2 regions of the Enterococcus sp. DIV0174 genome follow, and region 1 is predicted to be linked to the other one. Evidence: a T-box and tRNA genes for the amino acid it is inferred to sense, from the RefSeq annotation. Region 1 holds a T-box; the other holds one or more tRNA genes.
What was found. A T-box is a leader RNA that pairs with one kind of tRNA and senses whether it is charged. The one in region 1 lies ahead of thrS (threonine--tRNA ligase), so its partner is inferred to be a tRNA-Thr.
Positions count from the first base shown of each region.

Region 1 (7,364 bases):
CGCTAAAGGAAAGGTTGATAGTTACTTTATCGAAGGAAAAAATTATACAGTTAATGAAGGTGAAGCAGTATTTGTCAATCCATTTGAAATACATGGTATACGAAATATCAAGGAAACTTCTTATCCGGATAGTGTACTTACAATTATTTTTCCAACACCGTGGATTGAAAAATATTTTCCGGATATAGCAAAATTTAGGATAAATCAATCAAAAATTTCTCAAGAGAGTGTTACCAAGAAACAGTATGCCATGTTTATTTCAGAACTTGATTCGCTGTTTGAGTTAGTCAAGAAACCAGTTGATAGAATAAACAATGTCATGATTACTGCCAGTTTATTGAAACTATTGGGAATGTATGTCAAAGAATTTGCTATTGAACAAGCAGAAAATTCAAGCCATCTGTTGGATGAAAAAATTTACAAAATATTAGACTATATACACAAAAATTCTGATCAACGCTTGAAAATTTCAATGATTGCTGATGAATTTTATTTATCAGAAGGGTACCTTTCTCGCTACTTTAACAGTAAAGTTGGTGTTTCAATCATTAGCTATTTAGAATTGATTAGGAGCTATCAGGCGATACAGTTGATTCGCGAAACAGATCGAACAATTGAAGAAATTGCTTTAGAAACAGGGTTTGCCAGTACAAAGTCTTTAAATAAAACACTAAAAAATATTATAATCAGACGGCAAAATTCTTTCGCTAAGCATCAAAAGGTCAGGATATGCCCTAATAGTAAGCAGGAAAGCCTCTTATTTTATTTAATCGCGTGAGCTAATATTCAAGTATAGAAAGCGCTATCTAAATAAATTGGAGGTTTTTTAGTATGAGTAAGAATAACCCATTATTCAAATTTGCTATTTTGTCGATATCCCTAATCTGTATGGTCGCGCCAGCTGTATCGGCGACTGTGCCAGATATCTTATCAGTGTTTCCAAACAGAAGTGCTGGTTCAATTGAACTATTAATGTCAGTCCCCAATTTTGGTATTTTTCTATTTGTTTTTATTGCTCCAATGATTACTCGGAAAATTGGTGACAAACCGACTGTATTGCTGGGGCTAACGATTGCCCTCTTAGCAGGAGTCACACCAGTTTTTACAACAAACTATACTCTTTTATTGGTTTCACGATTCTTGCTTGGTTGCGGAATAGGTTTATTCAATGCATTAGCATATTCTTTAATTACCAAATACTACAGTGGTGAGGAAAGGAATCGCTTATTGGGATACCAAGGAGCGTTAACAGCTTTAGGTAGTACCATTTTTAGCCTGATTGCAGGATGGTTATTACAATTCAACTGGCATTTAAGCTATCTTGTGTATTTCATTGCGATTATTCCAATCATTTTATTTGGATTTGTCGTACCGAATGGCCAACAAGACTTAGAAGAAAATGCATCAGATGAAAAAGTAACAATAGAAAGAGCAGTTATTTTTTATTCAGTTTATCTATTTTTTGTTTATGCTTTCTTTATGACTGCAATTTTCAAACTGGCTTCTTTATTCATCGAAATGGGGATTGGGACACCAGCACAAGCCAGCTTGAGTTTAGCCATTTTAACTGCATGTGGATTTTTTAGTGGAATTGTTTTTGGAAAAGTAAAACAAGGATTTAAGTCATTTACTGGTCCGGTTGCTGTTGCATGTCTTGGTGTTGCACTTGGAAGTCTCAGTTTAGTGAATCACTTGGTGCTAGTTACTTTGTTAGTGATTGCTATTGGATTTTTCCAAGGATTAATTAACCCAACGGTCTTTAGTGAAGTGGCAGAAGTCAGCAACGCTGCTTCTCAAAATATTGCTTCCACCTGTCTGTTAGTTGGAATTAATCTGGGCGTGTTTTTAAATCCTACAATTATATCAGGTTTCAGTAAATTGGCTGGAATCACTACGACATCAACAACCTTTTTGTTGTCAGGTGCTTTGTTGCTTATTAGTGCAGTAATCTATCAGCTATTTATTCAAGCACAAAATAAAAAAGTAAAGAAGGTAATGGAACAATGAACATTGAAAGAAAAAACTTAGTTGGAAAATTAACTTCTGGGAGTAGAGAGGAGCTAATGCCATCGTCAGGACAATCGAATACAGAAAGCACACCACAAACGATTGTTCAAATGAGAGATGGTATGGGGTGGTCAGCTAAAGACATCACAACGCATAGCCTGCTAATTGAGGACACGGTACTTAAGGGGCATATCCCCGTAAGAGTGTATCGCAAGGAAAAACTTAAAGGGAAAGTATTACCCGTTTTAGTTTATTATCATGGTGGAGGCTTCTTTGGGGGCTCAATCCAAAATGTAGAGCAAATTTGTAGAACATTTGCTGATAGAGCAGATTTGGCAGTAGTCTCTGTTGGCTATCGCTTAAGTCCAGAGAATCCTTTTCCAGCTGGATTGATGGATTGTTATAAAGTGGTTGAAGTTTTGGCAACGGAAGGTCATTTATTCCATATTTCATCAGACAAAATTTTTGTTGCTGGTGATTCAGCAGGCGGGAATTTAGCAATCAGCGTAGCTATTTTAGATGCGTCAATTATGACCACTGGTTATGTAAAAAAAATAGTTTCTTACTATCCTGTTGTTGACCTGACATCAAAAGGAAAAGGTGAATTTTGGGATACGCGTGCGATCAAAACGCAAAGCTAAGAAGAAAAAGAACTGGTTACGGAGTATATTAATGGGTTCTCGTCTTTGGAGGCACAGGTTGAAGATTGGTATTGTGGGGCTTCAATCAATCGTTCAAATGAGTTGATTTCACCACTATTCGCTTCGGATAAGATCTTGTCCCAATTACCACCGTTAAAAATCATCGTCGGTGAATTTGATCCGTTAAGACAGCAAGTAGAATCATTTGCTGAAAAGTTGCTAGCTGCAAAGACAGAAGGTTCAATGACCGTATATCCAGGAGTCATTCATGCATTTATGGATAAAATCGGTATTTATGATGAAGCAGAAGAGGGGATTTTGGAAGGAATTACTTTTTTGAAAGGGGATAATTAGGATGAAATGGAATAGACGTTCTAAAATAAGGTTGTGGCGCAAACTGCTTAGCTCCGAACAGATAGCGAGAAACTGACAAAAATAACTTTTCATATTTTTGGACAGTTGTGAATGATGTGGAGAGGAGTTGCGTTGGGAACATCGCTTATTCGGCAAAAGGAGGTATGACAAGATTTTTGTCATACCTCCTTTATTTAACAAGAAACTAATGACAGCAAATAACAGGATGATTATCACAAGCAAAGCAGAACTGAGTATGACATAATGGGATAGCTAAGCTTGGAGTTTTTTGCTGAAAATGAAAAACAAAAGGTTTTGCAGGAGAACAATCCAGAACGAGTAGTATTAAGCTAGAACGGAACAAAATAAAAGGAATAAAAATAAATGAGAAAAACGATCTATTCGACGACATCTGAAAGAAATTCCAAGAAAAGGCTCTATGTAGTTCAACTCATTTTTGTTTTATTGATGCTAGTTTGCTTATGGATAGAGCACTATTTTCTTACATGCAATTTTGGTATGATATCCAGTCTGTTTTATTTTTTTCAAAAGACAAACAGGCGTTAAGGAAAAATACTCCTTAATTTTTATTTTTTTGTATGTGATTATTCCGAAAAGTGAAACGCAAAATAAATTTACTTTGACTGCTTTTTTATTTTAGAAAGTTTTTTTTCTGTTTCATAAAAATGTCTTGAAACAAGTAAAATTGATCCTTATTTTTGTGCTAATATAAAGTACGGAAGAACAAGGTTCATTAGTTGAAAAACGAGTACTTGAGTTCAAATGAAAACGTAGATGATTTATATGCTGTATGTCATCCATTTTTATTTTTGTCTTAAGAAAGAAAAACTATCGCGAAAGGGGGTGAAGAAAATGCCGTTTGTTCATGTCGAATTAGTCGAAGGCCGTAGCCCAGAACAATTAGAAAATATGATGAAAGATATCACTGAGGCTGTTCATAAAAATACGGACGCACCAAAAGAGCATATCCATGTCATTATCAATGAAATGAAAAAAGGTACTTATGGTGTAAATGGAGAATGGAAAAAATAAGTCTGATTTCATACTTGCTTTTTCTAAATATTAGTGGTTAAATAAACACATAATTGATTGACGAGAAAGACAACTGAATTTGAGAGTCTTCTATTAGAGAGGAAAAGCTAGGCTGAAACTTTTCCAGAAGAAAACCAAAGGATGACCACTTTCGAAACCTTTGTTGAAACAAAGGCGGTCGGACCGTTAACACGCTCGAGGAACACATCTTTTGTGTTCAAAATTAGGTGGAACCACGAAATTTTCGTCCTAGTATCTGTTTAGATACTAGGGCTTTTTTTGTCGAATCGAGTCAATCAAAATTCAAAGGAGGAATTTCTATGTTAAAAATTACTTTTCCAGATGGCGCAGTCAAAGAGTTTGAGGTTGGCATCACAACCTTAGCAATTGCTGAAAGCATCTCAAAAAGTTTAGCTAAAAAAGCACTAGCAGGTAAAGTGAATGGCCAATTAGTTGATTTGGATCGTCCAATTGAAGAAGATGCAACAATTGAAATTGTGACACCAGATCACGAAGACGCACTTGGATTAGTTCGTCATTCTGCCGCCCATTTGATGGCTCAAGCAATGCGTCGTTTATATCCTAGTATTCATTTTGGTGTAGGCCCAGCGATTGAATCTGGGTTTTACTATGATACTGACAATGGCGAAAATCCTGTTACAGCGGAAGATTTGCCAGCCATTGAAGCTGAAATGATGAAAATCGTTAAAGAAAACTTGCCAATTGAACGTCGTGTGTTATCAAAACAAGAAGCACTAGAAGTTTTTGCAAGCGATCCTTACAAAGTAGAATTAATTACTGAATTGCCAGAAAATGAAGTAATTACTGCTTACCAACAAGGTGAATTCATTGATTTATGCCGTGGCCCACACGTTCCGTCAACTGGACGCATCCAAGTATTCAAACTATTATCAGTGGCAGGTGCTTACTGGCGCGGAAATTCAGATAACCATATGATGCAACGTGTCTATGGAACAGCATTCTTCAACAAAAAAGAGTTGAAAGAATTTATTCGCTTACGTGAAGAAGCAAAAGAAAGAGATCACCGTAAACTAGGAAAAGAACTTGGTTTATTCATGGTTTCACCTGAAGTTGGTTCAGGATTACCATTCTGGTTACCAAAAGGTGCAACAATCCGACGCACAATTGAGCGTTATATTGTAGATAAAGAAGTTAGCTTAGGTTATCAACATGTATACACTCCAATTATGGGTGATGTTGAACTGTACAAAACATCTGGACACTGGGACCACTATCAAGAAGATATGTTTCCACCAATGGATATGGGCGATGGCGAAATGTTAGTATTGCGCCCAATGAATTGCCCTCACCACATGATGGTTTATAAAAACAATATCCATTCTTATCGTGAATTACCAATTCGTATTGCTGAATTAGGAATGATGCACCGCTATGAAAAATCTGGGGCACTTTCAGGTTTACAACGCGTACGTGAAATGACTTTGAATGATGGACACACTTTTGTACGACCAGATCAAATCAAAGACGAATTCAAACGCACACTTGAATTGATGGTTGCTGTCTATGCAGACTTTAACGTCACAGACTATCGTTTCCGTCTAAGCTATCGCGATCCAAACAATACAGAGAAATATTTTGATGACGATGCAATGTGGGAAAAAGCCCAAACAATGTTAAAAGCTGCAATGGATGAATTAGAACTTGACTATTTTGAAGCAGAAGGTGAAGCTGCATTCTACGGACCAAAATTAGACGTTCAAGTAAAAACAGCTTTAGGAACAGAAGAAACATTGTCAACGATTCAATTAGACTTCTTGTTACCAGAACGTTTTGACTTAACATATGTAGGCGAAGATGGCGAAAATACACATCGTCCAGTAGTTATTCACCGTGGAATCGTTTCAACGATGGAACGTTTTGTTGCTTATTTAACAGAAGTATACAAAGGTGCATTCCCAACTTGGTTAGCACCAATCCAAGCAACAATTATCCCTGTTTCTGTCGAAGCACATGGTGATTACGCTTATGAAATCAAAGAACGTCTTCAAATGAAGGGCTTGCGTGTGGAAGTTGATGATCGTAATGAAAAAATGGGTTACAAGATTCGTGCTTCACAAACACAAAAAATTCCTTATCAATTAGTTGTTGGGGACAAAGAAATGGATGATGCAACTGTCAACGTTCGTCGTTATGGAAGTAAAGAAACTTCTGTTGAAGACTTAAATATTTTTGTTGATGCAATGGTTGCTGAAGTGAAAAACTACAGTCGTGAAGGCTAAACGATTTTTTTGCCAAGGTTAGGATGCGTAAGTGTCCTAGCCTTTTTTTTATTTTGGATTTTTCGAACAAATTAACCAATTTTTTCTTGGTGGAATCAAATGAAAAAATTTTTCGTATGTTATACTAAAGTGACTCTAATTAAATGGATGGTGACTTATGAGCGTAATTAGTCGTATCGAAAGTATGATGGAAGAATATTCTTCTGCGGAAAGAAAACTTGCCAATTATATTATCAATCATGTAGAAAAAATTCCGACAATGACTGCGAATGATTTAGCCGAAGCAGCTGGGTCAAGTGCACCGACAGTTGTTCGTTTTTCCAAAAAAATTGGCTTTCAAAGTCTAACGGATTTCAAAATTACCGTTTCAACGGAATTACAAACGGGATTAGTTGAAGGGTTTAGTGATATTGAACCAAATGAATCGTTTTATTCAATCAAAAATAAACTTGGAAATAATGCACAAGTGGCAATCAAAGAAACCGTTGATATTTTGGAGGAAGAAACCATCCGGACTGTTGTTCAAAGTTTAGAAGAAGCAGAAACGGTTTTCCTTTATGGTGTGGGCGCCTCGTCTTTAGTTGTTGAAGATATTTTGCAAAAGTGGTCGCGAGTGGGCAAACCGATTATTTTTGAAAAAGATATCCATGTGCTACTGCCTCAATTAGTCAGCAACGAACAAAAAAAAGTTCTTTGGCTCGTTTCGAATTCGGGAAAGAGTGCAGATGTCGTTGCTTTAGGAGAGTTAGCAAAATCATTGAATATCGAAGTAATCGTGTTAACTCAATTTGGAAACAATCCATTAAGTAAATTAGCAGATGTAACTGTACAAACTTCTCGCCCTAAAGAAATCACGAATCGAAGTGCGGCCACAAACTCACTATTGGCACAATTTGCGACAGTTGATATCATTTTTTATTTCTATATGGCAAAAAATGAGTACTTAAGCGAGAAAGTGGCTCAAACACGTGAAGCAATTCAGCAATATTTTAAATAATGAGCGTAAAAAAGCTGGATTTGATTCGTGAAAAAGAAAACTTGTGTGGAG
Region 1 covers NZ_CP172881.1:1,735,360-1,742,723, reverse strand. Annotated here, with positions in the region: gene IGJ93_RS08240 (helix-turn-helix domain-containing protein) at 1-778, shown strand, start outside; gene IGJ93_RS08235 (MFS transporter) at 832-2,007, shown strand; partial or broken gene IGJ93_RS08230 (alpha/beta hydrolase) at 2,004-3,002, shown strand; gene IGJ93_RS08225 (2-hydroxymuconate tautomerase) at 3,876-4,055, shown strand; T-box leader at 4,107-4,310, shown strand; gene thrS (threonine--tRNA ligase) at 4,376-6,316, shown strand; gene IGJ93_RS08215 (MurR/RpiR family transcriptional regulator) at 6,474-7,313, shown strand.

Region 2 (7,364 bases), 510 kb from region 1:
GGAACACTGGTAAAATGACACCGTAGTCAATCCGATTATCGTTTGACGCTCTTTTTTTCTTTTCCATGTTTCATCCCTTTTCCTAAAACCATACTGCTATTTATTATAGCGGTCTGATTCTATAATTGAAAGTCTCAGCAAATGAGATTTGGGAAAAAATTAACTTTCCATCACTAAATTCCAAAAGCCGATGAATATTGAATGACACCAGCAGTTTTCACTGGTTTTTCTCCAATAAATTTTATCAAAGAGTACGCGTCGGGCACATCGAAAGGCAAACGAATTTGGGCTTGACTTGCTGGGAAGTACCCAAATTTTTGATAATACGCAGGTTCACCTAAAATACTGATTGCCACATAGCCTAATCGTTTCGCTCGTATTTCGAGTTCTCGAAGAATTGCAGCACCCACTCCTTGACGCTGACAAGTTGAACTAACTGCTAATGGCGCAAGTACTAATGCTTGGTATGCTGAATCTTCAGATAAGATATTGATTTTTGTCAGTAGTCCATAGCCAACTATTTGATTTTCTTTTTTCGCCACTACTTCTAACTCTGGAACATACGCCTCAGTTCCTCTTAATCGCTCAATCAATTCATGCTCATCGCCATCTCGATGCTCTGCCGTTAAAAATGCCTCATAAACCATTCTCTTAGTCGCTGAATAATCCTCTGGTTTAATCGTTTCAATCAAAAATTTCATTGTTCTCACCTTTTCTCTGCTTGATTTCTTTTTCATGAAAGAATGTTTTTAGCTTCTGCTTCAGCCAATCGTAGACGTCTGGAATTAGGGAGTTTGTACTACTATGACCAGCTACAATAAAAATATCCCTCTTTTGTAAAAAATTACCTAGCGGTTGCCACTTCATATCCTCTGTAATCGATAATGATGACACGATTGATTTTCCAACACCTTCACGAATCAGTTGTAATAACAGTTCATTATTGTTCACATAGATGATTTGTGGATGTAAATCAAACTCATTCAAGTATAATTCATTAAAGAAACGTATACCAGAATCTTCTTCACGAATTAACCAATGCGCTGCTTCAGCATCACCAGCCAAAACCAATTGGTCTTCTAAGATGATTTCTTTACGAATATCATTTGTTGCTAACGGCTTCTCCAACAAACCAATGTCCGCGTGCCCAGCTTGAACAGCCAAAGCAACCTCGTTTGAATTCATCATGTTAATACTGAAATCAATTAACGGAAAAGTTTCAACTAAAGATTTCATTACTTTGGGTAACAAATAAATTGCGGTCGTATGAGAACAAGCAATGACACAATTTTCTTTAAAGTTATCTTTTTTGGCAGCTTGGGCAACCGAAGTAAATAATTCATTCATGACTGCTAAAAATTTAGGATATAAAAAATCAGCTTCTTTAGTTGCTGTAATTTTCTGCTTGCCATTTCTCAAAAACAATTGAATCTCTAAACGATCTTCTAACTTTTTGATTTGTGAAGATACTGTCGGCTGTGAGATGAACAATCGCTCTGCCGCAATACTAAAATTCTGTGTTTCATAAACAACTAAAAATGTCTGAATCCATTCAAACATTACGTTCACTTCTTTCTATTTCTTTTTTACTATTGTAACTTGTTAGCCTTAACATTACAAAACATAATCATAAATATAGTAATTATCAATTTTACAAATAGTTATTTTCTCTCTATAATACAGCTATCAGTTAAAATATTACTAGGAAGGATTCTGATTCATGAATAATTTATCAATACACCAAAATAAAACAGCGATGGCTCGCTTCAAACAGATTGCACCTGGTCTAGGATTGTCAATCATTGTCGCAGCCATTAGTCGTGTTTTAGCTATTTTTTTACCTACATTAGGAGGGGCAACAATTGCTATCTTATTAGGGATTCTTTTAGGAAACACGTTGTTCAAACAGCCAGTATTAGCTACTGGGACAAAGTTTGCAGAAAGTTTCTTGCTTGAATGTTCTGTTTTCTTATTAGGCGCAACAGTAACTGTTCAAACGATTGCGCAAATTGGCGTCAAAGGAATCTTTTTTATTCTTTTACAAATGACAGGGACAATCTTGGCAGCATACTTTATCGGGAAAAAATTATTATTTTCTGATACTGCTTCATTGATGATGGCAGGTGGTAACGCAGTCTGTGGTTCGTCTGCCATCGCAGCGATTGGGCCAAGCATTCGCGCTGACGAAGAAGAAAAAGGACAAATCATTACGTTAGTTAACTTATTAGGAACCGTAATGATGTTGACTTTACCATTTTTAGGTCTTCAGCTTTTCGGTGCTAATCTCATCGAAAAAAGTGCACTTTTAGGTGGAACACTTCAATCTGTCGGTCAAGTTGTTGCCGGAGCTAGCTTTTTAGATGCTTCTGTTGTTCAATTTTCAATGCTCTTCAAAATCTTACGTATTGTATTACTCGTAGTTGTAGTATATATTTTTGAAAAAGTAATGGTTCGTAAACACCCCGAAAACTTTGTTCAAAATCTTCAAGATGTGAATAAAAGAAAATTACCACTACCATGGTATGTCTTAGGGTTTCTAGCATTTTGCCTAGTCAATAGCGTGTTCACGCTACCGACTGTGATTGATCACACTGCACATTTTATCAGCACTTGGTTTGAAATCACTGCGCTAGCTGCCATTGGTCTTCGTTTAGACTTTGTCAAATTTATGAAAGAAGGTCCACGATTTTTATCTTATGGTCTTGCCGTAGGTCTTTGTCAAACGATTTTAGCGGTAGGTTTGATTTGGCTCATTCGCCTATAAAAATCCTCGCTTACAATAAAACAGGAGAAAAAGTATGTCAGAATCTTTCTGACATACTTTTTTTGTGCCTCTAACTTTTTCTATTCATCTTTATTCTGAAAGAATTTTTTCTAATAAAAGCAATTTACGTTTCTTGGCTAACCCTTCTTCTCCATTGCCCATGTAGCCCGTTAACTGACCATTATGGCCGATTACTCGATGGCAAGGGACAATAATTGGCAGAGGATTTACTCGATTCGCTTGCCCAATTGCGCGCACTGCTTTCGGGTTGTCAATTGCCTGAGCAACTTCTTTGTAACTACGAGTTTCGCCATAAGGAATATTGATTAATGCTTGCCAAACATCTTGCTGAAATGCCGTACCTGTTTTAATCGATAATGGAACTGTAAACGCTTCTCGCTTTTCAGCAAAATATTCTGTAAATTGTTCTTTGGTCAAGTTCAAAATTTCCTGATTAGCATTTTCGCTCTCTTCAATCAAAGTAAAGCTAACTTTTGTTACTCCTTTTTCGTCTGCGTCAAACCAAAGATCCCCAGCAATTGTGTTCATCTTCATGATTTTCTTTGTGCCTACTCAACAGATGTGTGGTAGACTTTCCTCCTTAGAATTGTATGTAAAAAATAATCTTTAAAACTATTTCAAAAGTTTGCTTCATCATCTACTATCTCAGGTAAAATTGCAACTGGAAGGAGCTTTCTTCCTGTTTTTTAGCAATTTCTTTAAAGAAAAATTTTTTTAATTTTGAATGAAATGCTACACTAGACATATCACTAAAAAGCATAATACTCAACTTATCAACTAACCAAGTACTAGTTGTTGAGCAACAGAAAGGAACAAACGAATGAAAGTCTCTATCGTCGTACCCTGCTTTAATGAAGAAGCAGCAATTCCACTCTTTTTCCAAGAAGTTGAAAAATATCGTGGAACTTATACTTTTGAATACTTGTTTATTGATGACGGGTCCAAAGATCAGACCTTACCTGTCATCAAAGAATTAGCTAATGCCTATGATTCCGTGCGGTTCGTCTCATTTTCCAGAAATTTTGGAAAAGAAGCTGCATTATATGCTGGCTTGCAAGCTGCAACAGGTGATTTAGTCACCGTCATGGATGTTGATTTGCAAGACCCGCCTGAATTGTTACCAAAAATGATTGAGCGTATCTTGACCTCTGATGTTGATTGCATCGGAACAAGACGATCTACTCGGGAAGGCGAACCAGTAATCCGTAGTTTTTTTGCCAAAAAATTCTATCAATTGATTAACCGAATCAGTGATACTGAAATGGTGGATGGCGCCCGCGATTTTCGTTTGATGACGCGTCAAATGGTCAATGCTGTTTTAGAATTAACAGAATACAATCGTTTTTCTAAAGGTTTATTCAGCTGGGTTGGTTTTAAAACAGAATATATTTCTTATGAAAATCGTGAACGTGTAGCTGGAGAAACTTCATGGTCTTTTTGGAAGCTGTTAAGTTATTCGATTGATGGCATCATCAACTTTTCTGATGCACCGCTTACCTTAGCTGCATTAATTGGCGCACTTTCTTGTATCGGTTCAGGGATTGCAATTTTATTTATCATTGTTCGCGCTCTTTTATTCGGCGATCCCACATCTGGTTGGCCTTCTATGGTTTCAATTACCTTATTCATCGGTGGAATCCAGTTGTTGTGCCTTGGTATTATTGGCAAATATATTGGGAAAATTTTCCATGAAACCAAGCGTCGTCCTATTTATATCATTCGTGAAACAGAGAAAATGAAACCTCATCAAATTGATTCTCACTAAAACATACGTCAATCAATACAAATTTTTTTAACGAGGCTGGGATAAAAATAAATCCTAGTCTCTTTTTTATTTTATAAAAAGACATAGAAAAAACCATCTCACTGGTACGAGATGGTTCATGACTAAATTTTTTGTAATTGTTTGTAATTAATAATAACTACGCCTTTGCTTTGGGTCATCAGGTTGGCATTTTCAGCAGTTTCATCAATTTCAACCACTGCAGAATTCTTAAGCTGCTTTGAAATCGTGCCAGTTTGTGGTTTTCCATGTACTGTAAAAGTGACGTGAGTGTCAATTGTAAATTTTTCACCCAATTCTGACGGGACGACATGTGTATCAAATTTTCCAAAAGTTGCCATTTCATAAAACCTGCCTTTCATTACAATTATAGCACATTTTATGAAAAAAATCATGAAATTGATAAAATCTACGAATATCTCTTTACATTCATTAAGATTGGGTTTATAATTTCTTTGGCATTTGCCAGCTTAGCTCAGTCGGTAGAGCAACGCACTCGTAACGCGTAGGTCACAGGTTCGATTCCTGCAGCTGGCATAAAAAGGTTGTGAAAGAAGTGACCTGCTCCAACAAATAAGAATAAATTTTCGGAAATTGCTTCCCAAATTTTTGTAAAATTTAGGCTTATTTGGAAGGAGTTACTTCTTGAACACCGTGAATGAAGTTGTGGCACAAAGTACTTGGCCGCAACTAAACAAATGCAAGAGTCTTGGGCATTCACTTGTCTTAGGCTCTTTTTTATAGCAAAAATCACTTATTTATTTTATATTGAAAAATACCTCACAGCAAAAGGAAGTTTACTATGATGAAAAGTTATCAGTTTGAATCAAAAATTTATTGTTCTGAAGCTGGCAAAGGTGGGGCCTACGTTATCTTTCCTTACGACCTCCGAAAAGAATTTCATCAAGGGCGTATAAAAGTCCATGCTACTTTTGATGGTGAAGATTATCAAGGAAGTATTGTAAACATGGGAGTGAAGAATGAAGACGGCAGCATTTGCTATATTCTCGGTATAAAAAAAGAAATTCGAAAGAAAATTAAAAAGAAAATTGGTGATACTGTACTCGTTACCGTTCACCCCATTTAAATCGTTAACAATAGCCTATCGCATAAAAAAATGGACTCTCTTGACAGTGAGAGCCCAGTTTTTATTTAGTACTTTTTCTCAACGTTTTTTTATTTAACGTTAACAGTTATATTTAGGCTGACCTTATCATTATATTCTTGATGAACTTCAATAATAGTGCCCGTTAGCTGTGCAGGAATGTCCATTACCCATTGTTCATCTTCGTCAACAGTTGTCCTTCCAATTTCAACATTGTTTACTTTTGCAATAACTGTTGCTCCTTTGAAACCTGTTCCTTGTAACTTGTCATCAACAGATGTTACTTCGCTTTGAATAGTAGGTGGCAATAAAAGCCACGGTGTATCATCATTAACGAATGAACCGCCAATTATTTTTCCTACTTGATTCGCCATAAAACCAGCCGAAAAATCTTCGTTTGAAGAGGAAATCATTTCCTGAACAGCAGTACTGCCAATTCCAGTAAGTGAAAATTCTGCTTCAACTGGTTCAGCATAAATTTGATCTGGTGTTTGAAGAAGCGCCCGACCACGCACCCAAGTTTTTACACCTTCCTTAGAATTCAGTTGGATAGTTGCTTTTCCACCAATATTGCTCCCAAAAATAGTTCCTAATTTTTGACTATTATTATTTACAATTTTAAAGTTAGCTCCTTCTTCAAAAATAATTTTTCCATTACTCATAATTGTTCCCTGTGCTTTTGTACCAATCGCTTCAAAAGTAGCGCCATTTTTTACTGTAATATCGGTGTTTTTTCCAACAATTCCTGTACTGCCACTTATTTTTGAGGTACTTCCAGATGCAAAATATGCAGAACTATTATTATCAACACTAATGGCAGAACCACCAAATCCATGAACTTCTAACGCTCCTTCATTAGTCAATGTCAGATTTGAATTGTTGTGTATTCCGTGAAGTGTACCTTGAACGTTTAAAGAAGCATTTTCCCCAATCGTAACATTTGGATTCGTACCGATCATATCAATTCCATTTGTTGCGGGATTAGGATAGCCCACTCTTGCACGCATATCTGCAATTGCATTCGGTAAAATTGTTAGTTTATTTCCTTGAAATGCCTCTTCTAAATTGGAAACACATTTAAAGTTTCCTGCAACTTGTAATTCACCAGAAGGCAAGTAAGTAAATTGATGCCCATTTTCAAAATCAACATTCTCAACATTCAATACAACGTTAGGTTGATCGCTCCAAAATACCCCATAGTTATCGGTATTTTCAATTTTTATATCTTTTAATGCTATCTGGGCATCTTCAACAGTGACCTTTATTTGAAATAGATTGGCATTGATTTTATGGTTATTGCCATAAATCGTTTTATTTTTAGCATTAGCTAAAATCGTTTCTTTTAAGTCCAGATCATTTTGCAAACTAATTTCTGTAATCGAACTGTCAATCAGAGCAGCCTTTAACTGTTCAGGAGTAGACACTTCTGCTAATCCTTTATACACTTCAATTTCATTTTGTCTCTCAGCATTCGAAATTGTTTGTGCTAAGCCAACACTTCCGTTCATCATCACTGCGCAAGTGAATAATGTCACGGAAAAATAAATTGCTTTTTTTATCATTATTCTTTCCTCCAAGAAATAGTTGATTTGCTAAGTATTTTGTTAACTCTGCAAGTTATTGTACGTTATCATTTATTTTACGACTAAATAGCCAATGCCATCTTTATCTAATGGCGCAATGGTGTGACT
Region 2 covers NZ_CP172881.1:2,246,093-2,253,456, forward strand. Annotated here, with positions in the region: gene IGJ93_RS10730 (FtsW/RodA/SpoVE family cell cycle protein) at 1-67, opposite strand, end outside; gene IGJ93_RS10735 (GNAT family N-acetyltransferase) at 174-701, opposite strand; gene IGJ93_RS10740 (LysR family transcriptional regulator) at 685-1,560, opposite strand; gene IGJ93_RS10745 (YeiH family protein) at 1,721-2,764, shown strand; gene IGJ93_RS10750 (methylated-DNA--[protein]-cysteine S-methyltransferase) at 2,855-3,319, opposite strand; gene IGJ93_RS10755 (glycosyltransferase family 2 protein) at 3,606-4,550, shown strand; gene IGJ93_RS10760 (hypothetical protein) at 4,673-4,909, opposite strand; tRNA gene IGJ93_RS10765 (tRNA-Thr) at 5,033-5,105, shown strand; gene IGJ93_RS10770 (DUF1905 domain-containing protein) at 5,374-5,655, shown strand; gene IGJ93_RS10775 (pectate lyase-like adhesive domain-containing protein) at 5,745-7,235, opposite strand; gene IGJ93_RS10780 (pectate lyase-like adhesive domain-containing protein) at 7,308-7,364, opposite strand, start outside.
Region 2: it encodes a tRNA-Thr, which carries the amino acid that the T-box ahead of thrS (threonine--tRNA ligase) is inferred to sense. The anticodon was not compared.